2 linked regions of the Robiginitalea biformata HTCC2501 genome follow. The protein of the gene in region 1 interacts with the protein of each later gene in a pairwise test. Links are inferred from orthologs where the notes say so. Each region holds a gene or a part of one and is shown in the gene's direction. Other genes may lie near its edges. The genes, in order: gyrA and gyrB.

Region 1 (12,208 bases):
CGTACGCCCTGAGGTTTTCAAGTTCCCGCAGGTAGGTATAGACCACGGGGTCGATGGCAAAGGAATGTTTGCGATGGCTGATGATCCCGAAGGGTTTGTCCCGGAAATGGATTTCGGATATCCCGATAATCTGGTAGGCCCTCTCCAGGGTCAGTGTGGCGCCTTCGTCAAAAATGGCTACGAGGTAGTTGTCGTAAACCTGGATCTTCCCCACATCGAGCTGGTATTCCCGCACGATCACGGTCTTTTTGGCCGGTCTTGTATTATTGCCCATATTCATATAGTGTGTCTGAGACGAAAGTATGCGTCAGGTATCCGTTTGAGAAAAATAATAGATTATCGACATAAATATCGTATAAGCGGTTCCAGCGTCCGGGCTATGTCGAACGATTCCTACGAAGCCTGACCGACAAGCATAAAAAAAGGGGTCATCTTTGGATGACCCCGATACCTTTCCCCTTACAGTGCCAATCAGGCTTCCTTGGAGGATTTACTCGCTTTCTTAATGGAAATGGTCAACTTGTCACCCTCCTCGTCCAGGTCCATGGTGATGCTGTCCCCTTCGTTGAGCTTCGAGTTGACGATCTCTTCGGCCAGTGCATCCTCGATATACTTCTGGATGGCCCGTTTGAGCGGCCGGGCCCCGTATTGCTTATCGAAGCCCTTCTCGGCAATATAGTCACGCGCCTTATCGGTAAGGGTCAGATGGTAGCCGATATCCGCAATGCGGTCGTAGAGTTTCTTGAGTTCGATTTCGATGATCTCGTGTATGTGCTCCCGTTCCAGCGGGTTAAATACAATAACGTCGTCAATCCGGTTGAGGAACTCCGGTGCAAAGGCTTTTTTCAAAGCATTCTCGATAACGCTCTTTTGGTGCGTATCGGCCTGGGATTTCTTCGCCGAGGTGCCGAAGCCGACACCCTGGCCGAAATCCTTGAGTTGCCGTGCCCCGATATTCGAGGTCATGATGATAATGGTATTGCGGAAGTCGATCTTCCTGCCGAGGCTGTCCGTGAGGAAGCCGTCGTCGAGTACCTGCAGCATCATATTGAAAACATCCGGGTGTGCCTTTTCCACCTCGTCCAGCAGGATTACGGAGTAGGGCTTGCGCCGCACCTTTTCGGTGAGCTGCCCGCCTTCCTCATAGCCGACATAGCCGGGGGGCGCTCCCACCAGGCGGGAGATGGCGAATTTTTCCATGTATTCGCTCATGTCGATCCGCACCAGGGCGTCCTCCGAGTCAAAGAGTTCCTTGGCGAGTACTTTGGCCAACTGGGTTTTCCCGACCCCGGTTTGTCCGAGGAAAATAAAACTCCCGATCGGCTTGTTGGGGTCTTTCAGCCCGGCCCGGTTCCGCTGGATGGCTTTGGCCACCTTGGCCACGGCTTCGTCCTGCCCAATGACGCTGTTCTTGATCAGCTGCGGCAGTTCGGCCAGCTTATTGCTTTCGGTCTGGGCAATTTTGTTGACCGGGATGCCGCTCATCATCGAGACCACGTCGGCGACGTTGTCTTCCGAGACGGTTTCCCGGTTCAGTTTGCTGTCTTCTTCCCATTTCTCCTGGGCGGTAGACAGGTCTTTTTCCAGTCGTTTTTCGTCGTCCCGCAATTTGGCGGCCTCCTCGTAACGCTGTTTCTTGACCACGCTGTTCTTGAGTTCGCGCACCTCTTCAAGCTGCTTTTCGAGCTCGAGGATCTGCTTGGGCACGTCCATGTTCACGATGTGCACCCGCGATCCGGCTTCATCCATGGCGTCGATTGCCTTGTCCGGGAGGAAGCGGTCGGTCATGTAGCGGTTCGTGAGCTTCACGCAGGCTACCAGGGCCTCTTCCGTGTAGTTTACGTTGTGGTGATCCTCGTATTTTCCGCGGATGTTGCGGAGGATTTCGATGGTTTCCTCCACCGTGGTCGGTTCCACCATCACCTTCTGGAAACGCCGTTCCAGGGCGCCGTCCTTCTCGATGTACTGGCGGTATTCATCCAGGGTCGTGGCCCCGATGCATTGAATTTCGCCCCGGGCGAGGGCCGGCTTGAACATGTTGGACGCATCCAGGCTTCCCGTGGCGCCTCCGGCTCCCACAATGGTGTGGATCTCGTCGATAAACAGGATGACGTCGTCGTTCTTTTCCAGTTCGTTCATCACGGCTTTCATCCGCTCTTCAAACTGCCCGCGGTACTTCGTGCCGGCAACCAGGGACGCCAGGTCCAGGGTTACCACGCGCTTGTTGTACAATATGCGGGATACCTTTTTGTTGATGATCCTCAGGGCGAGCCCTTCGGCGATGGCGCTTTTGCCCACCCCGGGTTCCCCGATCAGCAGCGGGTTGTTCTTTTTGCGGCGGCTCAGTATTTGCGAGACGCGTTCAATTTCCTTTTCCCGACCGACAACCGGGTCGAGTTTGTTTTCTTCCGCCAGGCGGGTGAGATCCCTGCCAAAATTATCGAGAACAGGGGTTTTGGATTTCTTGTTTCCTTTCTGGGAGGTGCCGCTTGAAAAAGTGCCCTCCTTGCTGTCCCCGGTGTCGTCCGAATCGCTCGGAAAGGATTCCGAGGTCGGGCTGTCCGTATAGTCGTCGTCGCTGGTGATCATGCTTTTGAATTGCTCCTTGACCCCGTCGTAGTCCACCTTCATCTTGTGCAGAAGCTTGGTGGTCGGATCGTTTTCGTTTCGCAGGATACAGAGCAGGAGATGCGCCGTATTGATGGATGAGCTCTGAAACAATTTGGCCTCCAAAAAGGTGGTCTTCAGGGCGCGCTCCGCCTGACGGGTGAGGTGCAGGTTTTTCTTATCCTTGGGTTGCGAGCCCGCTTCCGGGTTCGCCGGGGAGAGGATTTCCACCTTTCTGCGCAGGTGGTCCAGGTCCACGTCCAGCGCATCGAGTATGCTGATTGCCTTCCCGTTCCCGTCGCGCAGCAGGCCGAGCATCAGGTGTTCCGTCCCGATGAAGTCGTGGCCCAGGCGCAGTGCCTCCTCCTTGCTGTAAGCAATTACATCTTTTACTCGCGGTGAGAAATTATCATCCATATACCTAGTGCGTATTCAACTTTAAAATTAGTAAAACTTATTATAAGAACGTCAAATACCGTACCTATATTCGATAAAGCTTCCCTAAATGACGAAAAAAACAAGGAAGTGCAAAATATATGGCCTGGATTTTATCAAAAAACCAAGGGGGGTTTGGTGTTGATAAAATCTTTAATAAAACCTGCGCAACCTGCCACAAAGGGGTGGTTTTTACGTATATTGGCATGATTTTTTAACCACAAAAATACAAGCCCGATTCAGTTATGGCGGAAGGAGAGAAACTGATTCCGATTAATATAGAAGATGAGATGAAATCGGCCTACATCGATTATTCGATGTCGGTCATTGTGTCACGTGCCCTGCCAGATGTTCGGGACGGCCTCAAGCCGGTGCACCGGCGCGTCCTCTACGGCATGCACGAACTGGGCGTACGCTCCACGAGTGCCCACAAGAAATCTGCCCGTATCGTCGGGGAAGTCCTGGGTAAATACCACCCGCACGGGGATTCCTCGGTCTACGATACAATGGTGCGCCTGGCACAGGACTGGAGCATGCGCTACATGCTTGTGGACGGCCAGGGGAACTTCGGTTCCATAGACGGCGACAGCCCGGCGGCCATGCGGTATACGGAAGCCCGCATGCGGAAGATCGCCGAGGAGATGCTGGCGGACATCGACAAGGAAACGGTAGACCACCAGCTTAATTTTGACGACTCCCTGGAAGAACCCACCGTCCTGCCGACGCGCATCCCGAACCTGCTGGTCAACGGCGCCTCGGGGATCGCTGTGGGTATGGCCACCAATATGCCTCCCCACAACCTTTCCGAGGTGGTGGACGGCACCATCGCCTATATCGACGACCGCGACATTACCATCGAAGGCCTGATGCAGCACATCAAGGCGCCCGATTTCCCCACCGGGGGCATCATCTACGGCTACGACGGCGTCAAAGAGGCCTTTGAAACAGGCCGGGGCCGGGTAGTTATGCGGGCTAAGGCCACGTTCGAAGAGGTGCAGGGACGGGAGTGCATCGTCGTCACGGAAATCCCCTACCAGGTGAACAAGGCGGACATGATCAAGAAGACCGTCGACCTGATCAACGAAAAGAAAATCGAGGGCATCGCCACGATCCGGGACGAGTCGAACCGGAAGGGGATGCGGATTGTCTACGTGCTCAAGCGGGACGCCATCCCGAATATCGTGCTGAATATGCTGTATAAGTATTCGGCACTGCAATCTTCCTTCAGCGTGAACAATATCGCGCTGGTGGGCGGGCGTCCGGAACTCCTCAACCTCAAGGACCTGATTGTGCATTTTGTAGACCACCGGCACAAGGTGGTCGTCCGGCGATCGGAGTACGAACTGCGGAAGGCGGAGGAACGAGCGCACATTCTGGAGGGGCTGATTATCGCCTCGGACAACATCGACGAGGTCATCGCTATTATCCGGGGCAGTGCCAACGCCGAAGAGGCCCGGGCAAACCTGATTAAACGGTTTGAGCTGAGCGAGGTACAGGCCCGCGCCATCGTGGAGATGCGCCTCCGCCAGCTGACCGGCCTGGAGCAGGACAAGCTGCGCAGCGAGTACGAAGAAGTCCTGGCCACCATCGAGGACCTGAAGGACATCCTGGCCCGGGAGGAGCGCCGGATGGAGATCATCAAAGACGAACTTCGGGAGGTCCGGGATAAATACGGCGACGACCGCCGCAGTGAAATCAACTACGCCGGGGGCGACCTGAGCATCGAGGACATGATCCCGGACGAGCAGGTGGTGATCACCATTTCCCATGCCGGCTACATCAAGCGTACCCCCCTGACCGAATATAAGACGCAACACCGGGGAGGCGTCGGGCAAAAAGCCTCGGCCACCCGGAATGAGGATTTCCTGGAACACCTGTTTGTGGGGACGAACCACCAGTATATGCTGTTCTTTACGCAAAAGGGCCAATGTTACTGGCTCCGGGTCTTCGAGATACCGGAAGGCAGCCGTACCTCCAAGGGCCGGGCCATCCAGAACCTGATCAATATTGAACAGGACGACAAGGTAAAAGCCTTTATCTGTACGCAGGACCTCAAGGACGAGGAATACGTGAACAGCCATTTTGTAATCATGGCCACCAAGAAGGGGGTTGTGAAAAAGACGTCCCTGGAACAGTATTCCCGGCCCCGTCAGAACGGGATTATCGCCATCGGCATACGGGAAGGGGACGAGCTGCTCGAAGCGCGCCTCACCACCGGGTCCAGCCAGATCTTCCTCGGGCTCAAATCCGGGAAGGCCATCCGCTTTGAGGAGAGCAAGACCCGTCCGATGGGCCGGAGCGCCTCCGGGGTCCGCGGCATTACCCTGGCCGACGACAACGACGAGGTCATCGGTATGGTAAGCGTCCACGATTTTGACGAGGACATCCTGGTCGTTTCCGAGAACGGTTACGGCAAGCGCTCAAGTCTGGACGATTACCGGATTACCAACCGCGGGGGCAAGGGGGTTAAGACCATCTCCATTTCGAAGAAAACCGGCGGGTTGGTAGCTATCAAGAACGTATCGGATTCGGACGACCTGATGATCATCAATAAATCCGGGATTGCAATCCGGATGAGCGTGGAAGACCTCCGCACCATGGGGCGCGCCACGCAGGGCGTAAGGCTGATTAACCTGAAGGACAACGATTCCATCGCCGCGGTTGCCAAAGTGATGAAAGACGAAGACGACCTGGACGACACGGACATCCTGAATATCGAGGTCGATGCCGAGGATGGCACGACCCTTGATACAGATGGGGCGGATTCCGAAGGGACGGAGTCCGGAAAATAATTGATAAACACTAAATTTGCATAAACACTTTTTTAATGAAAACTAGATTGACTCTTCTGGCAGCCCTGCTTATCGGGTCTGCCGCAATAGCACAAAAATCAGAGATCCGGGATGCGGAGAAAGCCCTGAAAGACGGGAACACCGCCGAGGCGAAAGCCAGCCTGGACGCCGTTCAGGGCGTCATTGCCGGGGAAGACGAACGCCTGCAGTCCGAGTACCACCTGGTACGCGGGCAGGTCTACGCGGATTTGGCCAAGAAAGGCGACGACAGCGCCTTTGAGGAAGCGGTGGCTTCCTTCAGGAAAGTCCTGGAGGTGGAGGAACAAAGCGGTAAGGACCGGAACTCAGGTGAAGCACAGCAACGTTTAAAAGCCATGTCGGCCGACCTGGTAAACTCCGCTGTGGATGACAACAACGCCAAAAATTTCGATGCGGCTGCCGAGAAGCTCTATATGAGTTACAAGATCAGCCCGACGGATACCATCTACCTGTATTACGCGGCCAGCAGTGCTGTCAATGGCGGGAATTACGAGCGCGCCATGGATTTCTACCAGGAACTGAAGGACATTGGCTATGACGGGAGCGGCGTGGTCTACAAGGCCACCAACGTGGAAACCGGCGAAGTGGAGGAGATGAACAAGGCGCAGCGCGACCTGATGGTAAAATCGGGAACGTATACGGACCCCGTAGACGAGAAGGAACCCTCCAAGAAAGCCGAGATCGTCAAGAATATGGCGTTGATCTACACCCAGCTCGGGGAAAATGAAAAAGCCCTGGAAGCCTATAAGGACGCCCGGGCCAACAATCCGGACGATGTAAACCTCGTATTGAACGAGGCGAACCTCTACTACCAGATGGGTGACAAGGAGAAATTCAGCGAACTGATGGCAGAGGCAGCCACCATGGCACCGGACAACCCGGACCTCTACTACAACATCGGGGTGATCAATATGGAGATGGACCGGATTGAGGAGGCCCGCGAGGCGTACCGCAAGGCCATCGAGATCAACCCGGGCTACGTGAATGCCCAGCTGAACCTGTCTACCACCTATGTGAACGAGGGGAACGCATTGATCGACGATATGAACGCCCTGGGGACTTCCCGGGAAGATATCGCGAAATACGACGAGTTGAAGGAGAAAAAGGACAGCCTCTTTATGCAGGGGGCCGAGATCCTGGAAGATGCGCTGAAAGTCAATCCCGACAACCAGAGCATCCTGACACAGCTCAAGAACATTTATGGCGCCCTGGGCGACAATGAGAACTTTATGCGGGTCAAGAAACTCCTGGGCGAATAAGCCCCCGCTATTCCAAAATCAGGACCCCGGCCGGATGGCCGGGGTTTTTTTATGCGATTTGTTTGATTACCCGCAACGGGTGCGTATAGTTGCGCAGATCGTTATTGAAGATGCCGCTGTGGTCGATGCGGTCGATTCGGACGCATCCGTTTACGTGGATGATATAATTGTCCTGCATGATGAGGCCCACATGGTCGATAACCCCGTCGGGTCCGTCGAAAAATGCGAGGTCGCCGGGCTGGCTTTCCTCGATAAAACTCAGGGCTTGGCCCTGGGCGGCCTGTTCGGCCGGGGAGCGTTTCAGGGCCATACCGCAGCACTTGTAGACCATTTGCGCCAACCCGCCGGCATCGATGCCGAAGGGGGAGCGGCCCCCGGCCATTTCCGGGCTGCTGAGGTACAACAGCGCTGTCTGCACGAGTTCCTCCCGGCCCGCGGCAGGGTCAAAGCGCGCTCCCTCGAATTGGTGTTCCATTACCGGGGCGTTGTGCGCATCCGACCCCAGGAGGACCGGAATCAGCAAGCCTTCCGGGGTGCAACAATGGCTCACCAGGTCGGCGGCGCAACCCGCCGAGGTACCCGGGGGACACGCCTCGTATTGTTCTTCGGAAAGCTCGGACAACTGGTCGTTGCGGACCCAGCCCTCGGCCCCGTCCAGGCGGATCCGCACCCGGCTCCAGTACTTCCGGGATTCCAGGATTTTAAAACATTCGCCATAGAGGAGTTGTGTCCGGAGGGGTGTGGTATCATCCGGAGAATCGTACACGGGTACGAGGCTGAGGGGGCAGATTCCGTATCGCATGGCGGGGCAGGGCGGGGGTCAGGGCCGTTCCAGAACTATTGCCGATGCACCACCACCTCCATTGCAAATGGCCGCGGCACCCAGGCGGGCGTTTTGCTGCCTGAGCACGTGGATCAGGGTCACGGTGATCCGCGCCCCGGAACACCCCAGCGGGTGCCCGAGGGATACCGCACCTCCGTGGATGTTTACATTTTGGTCGTCCAGCCCCAGGATTTTGATGTTGGCCAGCCCAACCACGCTGAAAGCTTCGTTGAATTCAAAATAATCGATATCCCCCAGGGCGACTCCTGCTTTGTCCAGCGCCAACGGCAGGGCTTTGGCCGGGGCCGTGGTAAACCATTTGGGTTCCTGTGCAGCATCCGCATAGCTTTTGATGCGCACCAGGGGTTCCAGGCCGAGCGATTGGGCTTTTTCGGCACTCATCAGCACCAGGGCGGCAGCCCCGTCATTGATGGTGGAGGCATTGGCGGCCGTTACGGTTCCGTCTTTGGTAAAGGCCGGTCGCAATTGGGGAATTTTATCCATTTTCACGTTGCGGAACTCCTCATCTTCCCGAACCACAACAGGTTCGCCCCGTCGCTGCGGCACTTCTACCGGGACCACTTCATCCTTGAATTTGCCGCCTTCCCAGGCCGCTGCGGAGCGTTTGTAGGACTGGATGGCATAGGCGTCCTGCTCCTCCCGGCTGAACTTGTATTTCTCGGCACAGGCATCTGCACACACCCCCATGGCCTGCTGGTCGTAGACGTCTACCAGCCCGTCCCGCTGCATCCCGTCTTCCAGGGTTGCCGGGCCAAACTTTTTCCCGTTGCGCATGTGCACATAGTGGGGGATCAAACTCATGTTTTCCATGCCCCCGGCCACTACCACAGACCGATCGCCCAGGGCGATACTTTGGGCGGCCTGCATAACAGCTTTCATCCCGGAGGCGCAAACTTTGTTCACCGTGGTACAAGGCACCGTTTCCGGGATGCCCGCATAGAGGGCTGCCTGCCGGGCCGGAGCCTGGCCGGCCCCAGCCTGGACCACATGGCCCATAAGTACTTCTTCTACGGCGGCCGGATCCAGGCCAATGGAATCCAGGGCTCCCCGGATGGCCGCAGCCCCCAGTTTCGGGGCCGGCACCGAGGAAAGGGCGCCCATAAAACTTCCGATCGGCGTGCGGACAGCAGCCACAACAACTACCTCTTTCATCTGTTCCTTTTTAGTGGCACGAAAATACGAATTTAAACCCGGACCCCCTACTTGAGCAGGAAAAGCCCCGAGATGCCGCGGGTTTTTTCTATTTTTGAGCGACACAAGCGCGATGCATGGCGAAAACGCTGGATACCTTCTATCGATCCCAGTCACTGATCTATAAGTATTTCCTTTACTTTTTAACGATCGGCGCCATTGTGTTCTTTTTCCCCAAAGGAGGACAGTTCAAGTACGAGTTCCAGAAAGGCAAACCCTGGCAATACGAAAACCTCTATGCCCCTTTTGATTTTTCGATCCGCAAGACGGAGGCCGAATTACAGGCTGAACGCCAGCAATTCCAGCGGGACCAGGTGCCGTATTACCGGTTCGATACCGAAGCGGCACGGGAGGTTTACCGCGCCTACGAAGAGCTTTTCCCCGAATACTTCCCGGGGACTGGCCTGAGCGCCCGCCAAATCGGGGTGTTGCGCCAGCAGGGCCGCGCCATCCTGGACAGCCTGTACCTGAGGGGAATCTGGGACGGCAGCGACCCCCCGCTAAGCCGGGAGGTCTACCTGGTGCGGAACAACCAGGCGCGTCGCATGCGTTTTGACAGTATTTACCGAATGGACGCGTTGCGCAATACCATCCGCGACCTGACGGAATCCGTGGGTATTCCCGCGGACCAGGCGGAGTTCCGGGAATTGTTGCTCCGAATAGCCGAGCCCAACGTCAGCCTGGATCAGGAACTGACCGGCCGGGAACTGGAAAACCAGTTATCCGGAATATCCCTGACCCGGGGAAATGTTGACGAGGGCGCCCTGATTGTCGCCAAGGGCGAAGTGGTGGAAGGGGAGAGCCTGAAGAAGCTCGAGTCGTTGCGGGCGGAATACGCATCCGAGGTATGGAGCGCCAACAATTATTACTTCATCCTCTCCGGGTATACCATCCTGGTGGCCCTGGTGTTGATCATGCTGCTGTTGTTCCTGAAACGGTACCGCCCGGATGTGTTCCGGAACAATGTCAAGGTGACCTTTATTTTCTTCAATATCCTGGTGATGGTGTTTCTCACCACCTTCGTGGTGAAGTACAACGAGGCTCTTGTCTTTGTGGTACCCCTCTGCATTCTGCCGCTGATATTAAAGACGTTTTTCGACGCCCGCCTGGGCCTGTTTGTCCATGTGCTCACCGTCCTGATCCTGGGGTTTGTGGTGCCCAACAGTTTTGAGTATATCTTCCTGCAGATCATCGCGGGCATTGTCACCATCCTGACGGTATCCGAACTCTACAAACGGGCCAATTTGTTTATCTCGGTGGGCCAGATTACGCTCATCTATATCCTGGGCTATTTTGCCTTCAATATTATCCAGGGGGGCAGCCTGGACAACGTAGTTTGGGTGAATTTCGGGTTTTTCCTCCTCAACGGGATGATCACGCTTTTTGTGCAGCCGCTGATCTATATCTACGAGAAGATGTTCGGGATGGTCTCGGATGTTTCCCTGCTGGAGCTTTCGGACACCAATTCCCGGCTGCTCAAGGAGCTGTCCAACAAGGCCCCGGGCACCTTCAACCACTCCCTCCAGGTGGCCAACCTGGCCGAAGCAGCTGCCAACGAGATCGGTGCCAATGCAATGCTTGTCCGGGTAGGAGCGCTCTACCACGACATCGGCAAGATGAACAACCCAACCTATTTTACCGAGAACCAGACGACCAACAACAACCCCCACGATGAACTGGCCCCGGAAAAAAGTGCCCGGATCATCATCAAACACGTCATCGAAGGGATCGAAATGGCGCGGAAACAGAATATACCAGACCGGATCATCGACTTTATCCGGACCCACCACGGTACCACGCTGGTCTATTATTTTTACAAAAAGGCGCGTGAGCGGGACGGGGAAGATCCGGATGAAAAGGATTTCCGATACCCGGGCCCGGTGCCATTTTCTAAGGAAACGGCCATCCTGATGATGGCTGATTCCGTGGAAGCAGCTTCCAAGAGCCTGGTAAACCCCACCTATTCGATAATCGACGAATTCGTGGATAAGATCATAGCAACCCAGATGCAGGCCGGGCAATTCCTCAATGCGGAAATCACCTTTAAGGAGATTGAAACGGTGAAAAAGGTCTTAAAACAACGACTGACAAACATTTACCACCTGCGGGTAGAGTACCCGGAATAGGGGATTGGCGGGGATTATACTAAACGCGGATTGAAGGCGTTTTAAAAGTGACCACCGACCATACAAATGATGAAAACCCCCTTCATAACTGTCAGACCGGGCCACAACGCGGTTCTATGGGTGCTGTTTGCCTTTATGACGAGTATCCAGCCCTTGTGGCTGCAACAGGTAGACAGCCTGGAGCGGGTTCTCAACCGCCCGGATATCACCACCGAAGACAAAATCCACACGCTCTACATGCTCAGCCGGGACCTGGCCTTTGTAGACCGCCTGCAGGCGCTCGAATACGCCGATGAATCCCTGGAGCTGGCCACACAAGCCGAAGACCGTCGCGGCATGGCCTATGCCTACCGGATCCTCGGGAGTATTTATTCGCTGGATGAAAACTACTTCACCAGCATGCAATACATCCATCTGGCCCACGAGTTATTCGTACAACAGGAGGACAGCGCGGGGATCGCCAATTGCTATGTGTCAATGGGCCATATCTACCGAAATCTGAATGAACGGGAGAAAGAAGAGCGGTTTCACCGCCTGTCCTACGATTTATTCAAGAAGCTGGGGCAACCCGAGCGCACGGCGGTAGCTGCGCACAATATGGGAGAGACCTATTACCTGAACGGGCAGCTCGAAAAGGCCCGAGCGTATACCCGGGAGGCCATTGAAATCCTCAGCGGTATCTCCCACGCGGCGCTGACTTCCAGTTGCTATAAGGTCATGGGGCTCATCCACCTGAAGGAGCAGGATTACCAGGAAGCCAAACGCTATTTCCAAAAGGCACTTGATATCAGTGAAGGACTTGGCAAGGATGCACAGAAAATCGCCTCGGCGGAATCCCTGATCCGGTTGGCGGAGATTAGCGGGATTCTCGGAAACCCGTCGCGGGAGAAGGCCTACCTGGAACAGGCGGCCAAG
Region 2 (11,979 bases), 540 kb from region 1 along the record:
GGAGGTTACCGACAGCGAACTCGAGGCGGCCAGTTTTGAGGCGGCTGAGAAACAACTCGTGGAAGGAAACGACGCGGCGGCTGCCCGCGCCCTTGAAAAATACCTGGAACAATTCCCGAACGGGGCCAACCGGGTGGCTGCCTATTTTAACCTCGGGCAGATTGCCTATGCAGACGGGCAGGCAGACAAGGCCCTGGCGCATTTTGAGGTAGTGGCGGATGCCGGGCGGGGCGAACGGGCCGAACAGGCGCTGACCCGGGTATGCGAGATTTTGGTTTCCCGCGGGGACTACGCCGCGGCCATGCCCTACCTGGAGCGGCTGGAGGCCACGGCGGATATCCCCCAGAACCGGACCTTTGCCCAATCCAACCTGATGAAGGGCTATTTTGAAAAACAGGCCTACGACCGGACCCTGGCCTATGCCGAAAAAGTGCTGGCCAGCCCGTCCCTGGACGACCGGATCCGAAGTGATGCCCGCCTGATGATTGCCCGGTCTGCCTGGGCAACCGGGAATACGGAAAAAGCCCGGCAGGCGTATGCCGAAGTCCTCTCCATTGCCACGGGCCGGGCTGCCGCCGAGGCGCTCTATTACCAGGCGCATTTTAAGCGGGAAGACGGCGATTTCGAGGCCTCGAACCAATCCGTACAGCGGCTGGCCAGGGATTTTGCCGCCTACAAGGAATGGGGCGGCAGGGGCCTGATCCTGATGGCAAAAAACTTTGAACAACTCGAGGACGCCTTCCAGGCTACCTATATCCTGGAAAATGTCATCTCCAATTTCGGGGCCTATCCGGACATTGTGGAAGAAGCCCGGGCTGAACTCGCCCAGATCAAGGCGCGGGAAGCCCGGCGCAACGCCTCGATAAACCCCGATGGAAACCGTTAAGGAATGAACACGATTATGAAACTGATCCGATATACGGGGCTGATTGCGGCCCTACTCACAACTGCCGCCGGTTGGGGGCAGGATGAAACCGACGACCTTGGCACCGAAACCGTCACCGTGGTGCGCTCCTACACGCCAACCGTTTCGGACGCACGCAAGATCCAATCGCTGCCCAGCCTGCAGGACTCCATTGCTTTGCAGAAAAAACCGGTGCAATACGAGATCCATTCGGTTCCGGTGGCTTCCACGTTTACCCCGGCCAAGGGGCAGGCGGCTGCGGTGGAACGGGCCAGGCCCGAGAAACTTTTTAACAGTTACGCGGCCCTGGGCCTCGGCAATTACAACAACGCCCTGGCAGATTTTTATATCAGCCGGGATTTTGACCGGGGGAACAAACGGATCGATGTGGGGCTGAACCACCTGTCGTCCCGGGGGGACATCGACGGTACGCCCCTGGACACGGATTTCTATAATTCCGGCCTGGATGTCACCTACTCCCAGCGCGACAGGGACTGGGAATGGAATGCCTCCGCCGGGATGGAACACCGCCGGTACAATTGGTACGGGGTAGATACCGGGCTGCTGGAAGAGGGGGAGACCTCGGTAGCGGGCATAGACGAAACCCAGGATTATTTCCGCGGGAGCCTGCAGGGGCAGGTACATATGGAGGACACCTATTTTACCGATGCCGAGTTGCAGGTCAGTCGTTTCTGGGACGCCGTGGAATCCGCCGAGAACCGGTTGCGATTCACCGCAGCATTCGAATTTCCGGTCACCGAGGAGTCCCTCGGGCTGGGCCTGGAAATCGATTACCTTGGCGGGCATTTCGAAAACGCCCCGCAGAGCCAGTATATCAACGATACCGAAATTGACTACCAGTACCTGATTGCGGGGGTGCGCCCCGGCCTGTTGATGCTGCGCGACGACCTGAAACTGTTCCTGGGTGCCCGTATCACCGCCGGGCTGGACCTGGAAAACAGCGAAAACAATTTTTATATCTACCCGTCCGTGGAGGCTTCCTACAACCTCCTGGAGGAGAATGTGATTGCCTACGGGGGCGTGGATGGCGGCCTCGACCAGAATTCCTACTACGAGTTCAGCCGGGTAAACCCGTTTGTTTCCCCGACGCTCGCCGTCATGCCGACAGACCGGCAGTACGAGGCCTACCTGGGGCTTAAGGGGCAACTCACCCCGTCAGTGAGCTACAACCTCAAGGGGTCGTATGCCGCCGAAAATTTCAAGCCCCTGTTTATCCTCAACCCGATCAACGAGACGCGCAACGACGAAAAAGGCTATATCTACGGGAACTCCTTCCGGGTCTTCTACGACGATATCCGGACCCTGGGCGTATTCGGGGAACTGCAGTTCAGCGTGAACCGGAATTTCAGCCTGGGCCTGAATGCCTCGGTGTACGAATACGATACGGAAACCGACAACCCGGCATGGAACCTGCCGAACCTGGAAGGCAACCTGACCCTCGACTACCAGCACGATTCGGGCTGGTACCTGGGGGCCAACCTGTTCTATGTGGGCGAGCGGGAGGATTTCGTATCCCGGGCGCAGCCGGCAACACCCCCGGACCAGTTCCCGGCCCAGCAGCTGACCCTGGATGGTTATTTTGACGCGAATGCGCGGGTAGGTTACCACATCAATCCGCAACTCTCCATCTTTGCCCGGGGAAGCAACCTGGCCGGCAACCAGTACCAGCGGTGGGCGAACTTCCGGGTGCAGGGGTTGCAGATCCTGGCGGGGGTCAGCTACAAATTCGATTTGTAGGGACGCCCGGACCGTTTCCCGATATTTCCTATCTTGATTCTCAGAATGACGGGATATGCGTGGAATTGGCCACTACCTTGGGGCTGCCTGCCTTTTATTTACCCTGGTTGCCGTACCTGCCGGGGCCCAGAACCTGGTGCCCAACCCGGGCTTTGAGGGGTACAGCCGCTGCCCGAGGTTCCTCGGGAATTTTGAAGCAGACATCATTGGCTGGGATTGCCCCACCCAGGGGTCTACGGATTATTTCCACCGGTGCAGCGAGGATATGGGGACCCCAGAAAATTTCAATGGCGAGCAACGGGCCGCGGAAGGGGAGGGATACGCCGGCTTTTATGCCTATGCCCCGGGGGATTACCGGGAGTACGTACAGGCGCAACTCGCGGAACCCCTGGAGGATGGCCGGCAGTACAGGTTGCGGTTTTCCCTGAGCCTGGCGGAGCGATCGGATTTTGCCCTCAATACGCTGCATGTACTGTTTACGGCAAAACCGATGCGAGTGGGAACCAAGAAGAACCTGGCGCGCCGATACTGGTTGGGCCACCCGGAACTCAAGCCCCACCAGTTGGATATTGCAGCCAGCGCCTCATTTGCCGATACGGAAAACTGGATGCATTTGGACACGGTTTTTACCGCGCGGGGCACGGAGGCCAACCTGATTATCGGGAACCTGTTGCCGAACGCCCGGACCCGAACCTTCCGGACGAACCGCCGGTCCAATAAGGGGGCCTACTACTACCTGGACGGCATTGTCCTGGAACCCTATGCCGGAAACGGCGACACAGGGCGAGAATCCCTGGTTGGGGATATCCCTAAGGACAGTTTGCTCGTACTTCCATCCCTCTTATTTGAATTCGACGCACACCAACTGACGGATGCCGGCAAGGAGGCCCTCCACCGGGTATATGATGCGCTCAGGTCGGATTTGTCACTTTTCCTGGAACTCCGGGGGCATACGGACTCCCGGGGGGCACCGGCCTACAACCAACAACTCTCCGAACAGCGCTGCCGGGCTGTGGCCCGCTACCTGGAGGGCCTGGGGCTGGATTCCGTCCGAATCCGCTGGATCGGCTTTGGGGCCGCCCGCCCCGTGGCGGGCAATTCCTCGGAAAGCGGACGGCGCAGGAACCGCCGCGTGGAATTCCTGATCCGTTCGGAGGACCCGGTTCAGGCACGACAGAATTAAGTATATTTGGGACGCGCCGCCCGCGCCTGCCGAAGAGATGCTGTCAGTGACCGATGCATTCCTTGAACTGAAAGATTCCCATTACCCGATGATTGCAAAACCCCGTTTCCATATGTCCCGCATTTCCCTGCCGGTTCAATCCCTGCCGGTTCAATCCCTGCCGGTTCAATCCCTGATTGTCCAATTCCTTCGCAACCAAACCCCGGGAACCGGGATGCTTCTTGCGCTGATTTTGCTGTTGGGGAGTTGCCAGCCCCGCCAGCAGGAAGCAGACCTGATCGTATTCAATGCAAATGCCTATACCGTGGATGGGGAGTTCTCAAAGGCGGAGGCATTCGCCATCAGGAACGGTCGGTTTGTGGGGGTCGGCAGTACGGACTCCATTCGGGGCGCATTTGTAGCCCCCTGGATGCTCAATGCGGGCGGAAAAACGATTGTACCGGGCCTCATCGATGCCCATTGCCATTTCCTGAACCTGGGCTTGAACCAGGAAAACGTCGATTTGGTGGGGACGACGAGTTTTGAGCAGATCCTGGACAGCCTGCAGGCGGCCTACCAGGCCCATCAACCCGAATACCTGATGGGCCGTGGATGGGACCAGAACGACTGGGAGGTTAAGGAATTCCCGGACAAAACGGCCCTGGACTCCCTTTTCCCGGACATTCCCGTTGCCCTGGTACGCATTGACGGACATGCCCTGCTGGTCAACCAGCAAGCCCTGGATTTGGCCGGCATTACAGGAAATACGCAGGTACCGGGGGGTGAAGTAATCCTAAAGGACGGGGAGCCTACCGGGGTACTGGTGGACAGCCCGATGCAGCTGGTGTACGAGCAATGGCCGGCACCGGGCCGGGATGCCCTGATTCGCGCCCTGGAAGAGGCCCAGAAAATTTGTTTTAGCAACGGCCTGACCACGGTAAACGACGCAGGCCTCAGCCGATATGCCATTGAATTGATCGACAGCCTGCAGCGGAAAGGTGCCCTGGACATCCGCGTGTATGCGATGATCAGTAACACCCCGGAAAACCTGGATTACTACCTGGAGCGTGGTGTGTATAAAACCCCGAAACTCAATGTTCGCTCGGTAAAGGTGTACGGGGACGGGGCCCTGGGTTCCCGGGGCGCGGCCATGAAGGCGCCGTATTCGGACCAGCCCGGGCATTTCGGCGCCATGATCACCCCGGCGGGGGAACTCGGTTCGCTGGCAGAGCGGATTGCCGCCGCAGGATTTCAGATGAATACGCACGCTATCGGGGATTCTGCGAATATCGCTGTATTGAGAGCCTATCGGAATGCGCTGGACACCGTGGCGGATCCGCGCTGGAAAGTGGAACACGCGCAGATTGTCGATACGGCCGATATCGCCCTCTTTAGTGAAAAAATCCTCCCGTCCGTGCAACCGACACATGCCACAAGCGACATGTACTGGGCCGAAGACCGGGTGGGCCCCGAGCGCATGAAAGGCGCTTATGCCTTTCGGCAATTGCTGGAGGCATCCGGCCGGGTGGCCCTTGGAACGGATTTCCCGGTGGAACGGGTGAACCCGATGCTGACCTTTTACGCCGCCGTTACGCGGAAGGATTCCGACGGGTATCCGCAGGGCGGTTTCCAAATGGCGGATGCGCTCACCCGGGAGCAAGCCCTGAAAGGGATGACGCGCTGGGCGGCCTATTCGAATTTTGAGGAAGATGAGAAAGGCAGTATCGAAGTCGGGAAACGCGCAGACTTTGTAATCCTCAACGGCGATCTGATGGAGGTGCCTCCGGAGGAACTGAAGGACATCGAAGTGATCAACACCTTTGTCGACGGCCGAAAAGTGTATTGACCCGGTTGCCGCATGCGGCCATAAGAAATAAAAAAAACCGGCCTCCATACGGGGCCGGTTTTTTGCGTTCGATGCAACCCCCTGAACCGGGATTGCAGACGAATTTCTTACATGGTGATCGGTACAGCCACACGGGTCTTGTCCCAGCCCATAACCATATGCACTCCGTCTTCCGCTTCCTTGAAGGCAATGGAAAAAGGTTCCAGGGAGTTGGCATCCGAGGCGGCGGGAACTTCGATCCGCGCCACATCGGCAGCTTCATCATAGGTGTAGGCCCCCCATTGGTTGAGGTTTTTGTTCAGGATAACCGTCCAGGTACGCTCCCCCGGGATCGTGAAGAGCGAATAGGTCCCTGCGGAAATATCCTTTCCGCCAAAATTCACATCCTGGTAGAAAGTGATTTCCGTATTTTCATTGGCCCCGGTGCGCCATACCTTGCCCGCCGGAGCGAGATCGGCCAGGGCACGGCCTTTGAGTTGGGGGCGGCTGTAGATAACGCGAACCACCTTGCCGGGTTCCCTGCCCGGATACAGGGCGATATCCATCGGGCTTTTATCGAGCCCCGGGAATTCCTGGGCCTGCAAATTGGTAGTGGTAACCATGGCGAGAACCACGGCGAAAAGAGTAAGTATTCGTTTCATGTTGATCGTATTTAAATGAGTGTGTTAAAATTAGGGGCTTTTTACCCGCTTTTCTTCTAAAGTGTCGTTAAAATTTCCTTTTCTTACACATTTACTGATTCCGACTGATTTTCCCGGGGGGGAAGCTTCACATCAGAACAAATAGTTGTTTTTAAACTACATTATATAATAAAAAACACATGTATTATTTATAAATAGAAATAAATCACTCAATTTTGCTTCCACAATAAAACTCTATCACCATGTGCGGAATTGTATGTGCCTTCGATTTGAAACAACCGGCCGAGGATTTACGGCCCCAGATGCTGGAAATGTCCCGGGTCCTGAGACACAGGGGGCCGGACTGGAATGGCATCCACATGTCGGATACGGCCATCCTGGCCCATGAGCGCCTGGCCATCGTAGACCCGGCATCCGGGAAACAACCGCTTTACAGCCCGGACGGCAACCTGGTCCTGGCTGCAAACGGAGAAATCTACAACCACCAATCCCTTCGCAAACGCTTTGAAGGGACCTACGACTTCCGCACCGAATCCGATTGCGAGGTTATCCTGGCCCTCTACCAGGAGCAGGGCCCGGCCTTCCTGGATGAACTCAACGGGATTTTTGGCTTTGCCCTCTACGACAGCCAGGCGGACCGGTATTTCATCGCCCGGGACCATATGGGTATTATCCCGCTGTATATTGGCTGGGACCGGCACGGCACCTTTTATGTGGCCTCTGAACTAAAGGCGCTGGAGGGTACCTGTACGCGCATTGAGCTATTTCCGCCCGGCCACTACATGCTGAGCGACCAGGAAGGGTTTCAGCGCTGGTACAGCCGCGATTGGATGGAGTATGACGCAGTAGAGGATAACCCCACGGATATCGCTGCCCTGCGCAAGGCACTGGAGGACGCGGTCCACCGGCAGCTGATGTCCGACGTACCCTACGGGGTGCTGCTTTCAGGAGGCCTGGACTCCTCGGTTACCTCGGCTATCGCAAAGAAATATGCCCAGAAGCGGGTGGAGTCCGGCGACCAGGCCGATGCCTGGTGGCCGCAGCTGCACTCCTTCTCCGTCGGGCTGGAAGGCTCCCCGGACCTGGCGGCTGCCCGCAAAGTGGCCGACCATATCGGGACGGTCCACCACGAGATAAAATTTACCATACAGGAAGGGCTGGACGCCGTGCGGGACGTGATTTACCACCTGGAGACTTACGACATCACCACGGTACGGGCATCCACGCCTATGTATCTGATGGCCCGGGTGATCAAATCGATGGGGATCAAGATGGTGTTGTCGGGCGAAGGGGCCGACGAGCTATTTGGCGGATACCTGTACTTCCACAAGGCTCCCGGGCCGCGGGATTTCCACGAGGAAACCGTCCGGAAACTCGACAAGCTCCACATGTACGATTGCCTGCGCGCCAACAAATCCCTGGCGGCCTGGGGGATCGAGGGGCGCGTGCCCTTCCTCGACAAGGAGTTTATGGATGTGGCCATGCGCCTGAATCCGCGGGATAAAATGATCACCCCGGAGCGAATGGAAAAATGGGTGGTGCGCAAGGCCTTTGAAGACTACCTGCCCGAAAGCGTGGCCTGGCGGCAAAAGGAGCAGTTCTCGGATGGGGTGGGCTACAGCTGGATCGATACGCTTAAGGAAGTGGTCGCGGAGGCTGTCAGCGACGAACAATTGGCCAATGCCCATTTCCGATTCCCGATTCAGACCCCGACCTCCAAGGAGGAGTATTATTACCGGAGCATCTTTGAATCGCATTTCCCGAGCGATGCGGCCGCGGAAAGCGTGCCTCAGGAGCCTTCTGTAGCCTGCAGTACGCGGATTGCGCTGGAATGGGACGAGGCGTTCCGCAACATGAACGACCCTTCCGGCCGGGCCGTTGCCAGGGTCCACGCGGACGCCTATGAAAAGTAGCTCTCCGGGCCGCGTTTTTGTCCACAGGAATTGTTGATAACTCGGGTGGGTTCCATCTGCCGGAACCGGCCTGTTTGCAGGGGTATTTCGTATATTTGTGAGATTGCAAAATTGCAGAAAAACAACCTGTAAACGAATGAGCGAAGAAGTAAAAGGAAAAAGTTACTCGGCAGACAGTATCCAGGCGCTTGAAGGCATTGAACACGTGCGGATGCGTCCGTCGATGTATATCGGCGATATCGGGGTGCGCGGGCTGCACCACCTGGTTTACGAAGTAGTGGATAATTCCATTGACGAAGCCATGGGGGGGCACTGCGATACGATCTCCGTGACGATCAATGAGGACAATTCGATAACCGTTGAGGACAACGGCCGGGGGATCCCGGTAGACCTGCATAAGAAAGAGGGGGTTTCCGCCCTGGAAGTGGTGATGACCAAAATCGGTGCCGGCGGGAAGTTCGACAAGGATTCCTACAAAGTTTCGGGCGGTTTGCACGGGGTAGGGGTTTCCGTGGTGAATGCCCTGTCGAAACACCTGAAAGCCACCGTTTACCGGGAAGGCAAGATTTGGGAGCAGGAGTACGAACGCGGCCGGACGCTCTACCCGGTTAAGAGCACCGGGACTTCCGATCTTAACGGGACCATCGTCACCTTCCACCCGGACCCGGAAATCTTCCAGCAGACCATAGAGTTCAGCTACGATACGCTTTCCAACCGGATGCGAGAACTCGCCTATCTGAACAAGGGCGTTGCCATCACCATTACCGATCGGCGCGTTAAGGAAAAGGGGGAGTACCTCTCCGAGAGGTTCTACTCCGAGGAGGGGCTCAAGGAATTTATCCGCTTCCTGGACGGGAACCGGGAGCCGCTGATCGCAGACGTCATCTCCATGGAAGGCGAGAAAAACGATATCCCGGTTGAGGTCGCCATGGTCTACAACACCTCCTATACCGAGAACCTGCACTCCTATGTAAACAATATCAATACGCACGAAGGGGGGACCCACCTCTCCGGTTTTCGCCGGGGCCTGACAACCACCCTGAAGAAATACGCGGATGCTTCCGGCATGCTGGACAAACTGAAGTTTGAGGTAGCCGGGGACGATTTCCGGGAGGGGCTTACGGCCATTGTCTCGGTAAAAGTGGCCGAACCGCAGTTTGAAGGCCAGACCAAGACCAAGTTGGGGAACCGGGAGGTTTCTGCGGCCGTCAGCCAGGCGGTATCCGAGATGCTGACCAATTACCTGGAGGAGCACCCGGACGATGCCAAGACCGTCGTGCAGAAGGTAATCCTCGCAGCCCAGGCACGGCATGCTGCCGCCAAGGCCCGGGAAATGGTCCAGCGGAAGAACCCGATGAGCGGTGGCGGGCTCCCGGGCAAACTGGCGGACTGTTCCGACCAGGACCCGGAACGCTGCGAAATCTTCCTCGTGGAGGGGGATTCGGCCGGCGGTACGGCCAAAATGGGGCGCGACCGGAATACCCAGGCCATCCTGCCGCTCCGGGGGAAGATCCTGAACGTGGAAAAGGCCATGCAGCACAAGGTCTTCGAAAACGAAGAAATTAAAAATATCTATACGGCCCTGGGGGTTACCATCGGTACCGAGGAGGACAGCAAGGCGCTGAACCTCGACAAACTCCGCTACCACAAGGTGATCATCATGTGTGATGCGGATGTGGACGGGAGCCATATCGAGACGTTAATCCTGACGTTCTTCTTCCGGTACATGCGGGAGTTGATCGAAGGCGGACACGTCTACATCGCCACACCGCCCCTTTACCTGGTCAAGAAGGGGAGTAAAAAGCGGTACGCCTGGAACGATAAGGAACGGGATGCGATCGTGGAAGAACTCAGTACGAGCAGCGGCAGCCCGGGGATCCAGCGGTATAAGGGTCTTGGGGAAATGAACGCCGAACAGCTCTGGGATACCACCATGAACCCGGAGTTCCGCACGCTGCGGCAGGTGACCATCGACAATGCCACCGAATCGGACCGGATTTTTTCAATGCTCATGGGGGATGAAGTCCCTCCGAGGCGCGAATTTATCGAGCGAAACGCCGTTTATGCGAACATTGACGTATAAGAATCCCGATTTCACAACAAAAACCCCGGCCCTCCAGCCGGGGTTTTTTAGTTTAGAGGCAAATTCCTACAAATGAAAAAGACGCTACTGGTTGCAAGTTTCCTGCTCGCCGGGGGATTTGCCGCTGCACAATCGAATGTAAACGACCTGCTGGCAGCAGGCCTGAACGATGCGGAACGGTTTACCAATGACTATCTTTCACCGGTTTCAGAAGGTACGATATTCAGCTTGTCCGGTTCCTGGCTAAACACGGCTACCGCCAAACCGCTCGGAGGTTTCGAGATCTCCATTGTGGGGTCGATGGCCGGATTCAAGAACAAGGAGGAGAAAAAGAGTTTTGTCCTCAATACGGCGGATTACGAAAACCTGCGTTTTGAAGACGGCAGCACCTCCAAATCCGTGGCAACCGCCCTGGGGGACATCGAAGGTGTCCGCGTGGTGGTTGAAGATGAGAACGGGTTCTTCTCGGAAAGCTTTGAGCTTCCATCGGGCCTGGCTTCTGAAAATATCAATTTCCTGCCCGCCGCTTATATCCAGGTAGGGGTAGGCCTCGTTAAAGGCACCGAGGTAAAAGCCCGTTTTTTGCCTAAAATCCAGACAGACGACGTGGCTGTGAGCCTTTTCGGGTTCGGGCTGCTCCACGAGTTTACAAGCCACATACCGGCCAATCGGTTGTTTCCCGTGTCTATTTCCGGGTTTATCGGCTTTACCCAACTCAACGGCAGCTACGATTTTACGGACACGAATTTCATCGACGGGGAAAACCAGCGGATCGATACGCGCATCAGCGGTTGGAGCTTCCAGGCGATGGCCGCCACGCGCCTGCCGGTGATTAACTTCTACGGGGGGCTCGGCTACGTAACCGGGAAATCGGATACCGATGTGCTCGGGACGTATACGGTTACCTCCGGCCCGTTTCAGACAACCTATGAGGATCCGTTCTCGATCAACAAGCAAGCCAGCGGCGCCACGGCGACCCTGGGAACCAAACTAAAGCTAGGGTTCTTCCGCCTGCACGTGGACTATACCCTGGCCGAGTTCAATCTGTTGAGCGCAGGCATCAATTTCGGGTTCCGGTAGGAGGCCCGCAATCCCGCAAAGCGAAACAGCCCCGCCTTGTTAGGCCGGGGCTGTTTTCATATAGAAATGGTAAGAAATGGGCTTGTTTGAAGCGGGCTATTCCCGCTGTGCCAGCACCTCGCCCTGCAGGTCGAGGAGCAACGCGCTGTCCGGGTTTTGTTTCAGGGTCACCCGGTCTGCCTCCCGGTCCAGGCCCGGATATTCAATTTGGTAGACCGCCCCTTCTTTTTCCCACCCGAAATCCGTTTTTACCGTAAGGACATTGCCCTCGTACCGGTGGTAACGCCCCAGGTAGGCATCGTTGAATATCCACTCTTCCCTAACGGAAATGCGGCCCTCCGGGGCCTCCGCAAAATCGGCACGGCTCCAGATCCCGATTACCGGGTCATTGTTGGTTTCCACCTCGGAACAGGCGGTCAGGGTCAGGGTGCAAATTAAGAGCAGGAAAAAGGGAACTTTACGTCTCATGGTTCAGCTCAATTGAGATTTGGGGTATACTTGCAACGGGGCGAAGCCTCGCGTATTGTTTTTTTTCGACCAACGACGTTCCCGGAGCCCTGTAATTCGATGAACGGCCCAAAACCTTAACATC

What was found.
Region 2: the proteins of gyrA (region 1) and gyrB interact in binary tests that used the Escherichia coli proteins (3 or more experiments, as listed by UniProt). The link is inferred for Robiginitalea biformata HTCC2501 from one-to-one orthologs.

The regions. Positions count from the first base shown.
Region 1 is NC_013222.1:2,106,682-2,118,889, forward strand. What follows is about bases 2,895-6,060. They hold gyrA (DNA gyrase subunit A), read left to right. Parts: upstream 2,895-3,287; coding sequence 3,288-5,834; downstream 5,835-6,060. Other genes in these bases: RB2501_RS09395 (ATP-dependent Clp protease ATP-binding subunit), read right to left, coding at 2,895-3,024; RB2501_RS09405 (tetratricopeptide repeat protein), read left to right, coding at 5,870-6,060. Also shown: RB2501_RS09390 (hypothetical protein), read right to left, coding at 1-280; more of RB2501_RS09395, read right to left, coding at 472-2,894; more of RB2501_RS09405, read left to right, coding at 6,061-7,132; RB2501_RS09410 (C40 family peptidase), read right to left, coding at 7,182-7,934; RB2501_RS09415 (acetyl-CoA C-acyltransferase), read right to left, coding at 7,953-9,128; RB2501_RS09420 (HD family phosphohydrolase), read left to right, coding at 9,245-11,293; RB2501_RS09425 (ATP-binding protein), read left to right, coding at 11,363-12,208. UniProt on the Escherichia coli protein: A type II topoisomerase that negatively supercoils closed circular double-stranded (ds) DNA in an ATP-dependent manner to maintain chromosomes in an underwound state.
Region 2 is NC_013222.1:1,566,450-1,578,428, forward strand. What follows is about bases 7,897-10,833. They hold gyrB (DNA topoisomerase (ATP-hydrolyzing) subunit B), read left to right. Parts: upstream 7,897-8,360; coding sequence 8,361-10,307; downstream 10,308-10,833. Other genes in these bases: asnB (asparagine synthase B), read left to right, coding at 7,897-8,224; RB2501_RS06970 (DUF6588 family protein), read left to right, coding at 10,380-10,833. Outside these bases: RB2501_RS06935 (tetratricopeptide repeat protein), read left to right, coding at 1-886; RB2501_RS06940 (TonB-dependent receptor domain-containing protein), read left to right, coding at 890-2,662; RB2501_RS06945 (OmpA family protein), read left to right, coding at 2,718-3,845; RB2501_RS06950 (amidohydrolase), read left to right, coding at 4,060-5,670; RB2501_RS06955 (DUF2911 domain-containing protein), read right to left, coding at 5,778-6,311; more of asnB, read left to right, coding at 6,554-7,896; more of RB2501_RS06970, read left to right, coding at 10,834-11,387; RB2501_RS06975 (hypothetical protein), read right to left, coding at 11,484-11,855. UniProt on the Escherichia coli protein: DNA gyrase negatively supercoils closed circular double-stranded DNA in an ATP-dependent manner to maintain chromosomes in an underwound state.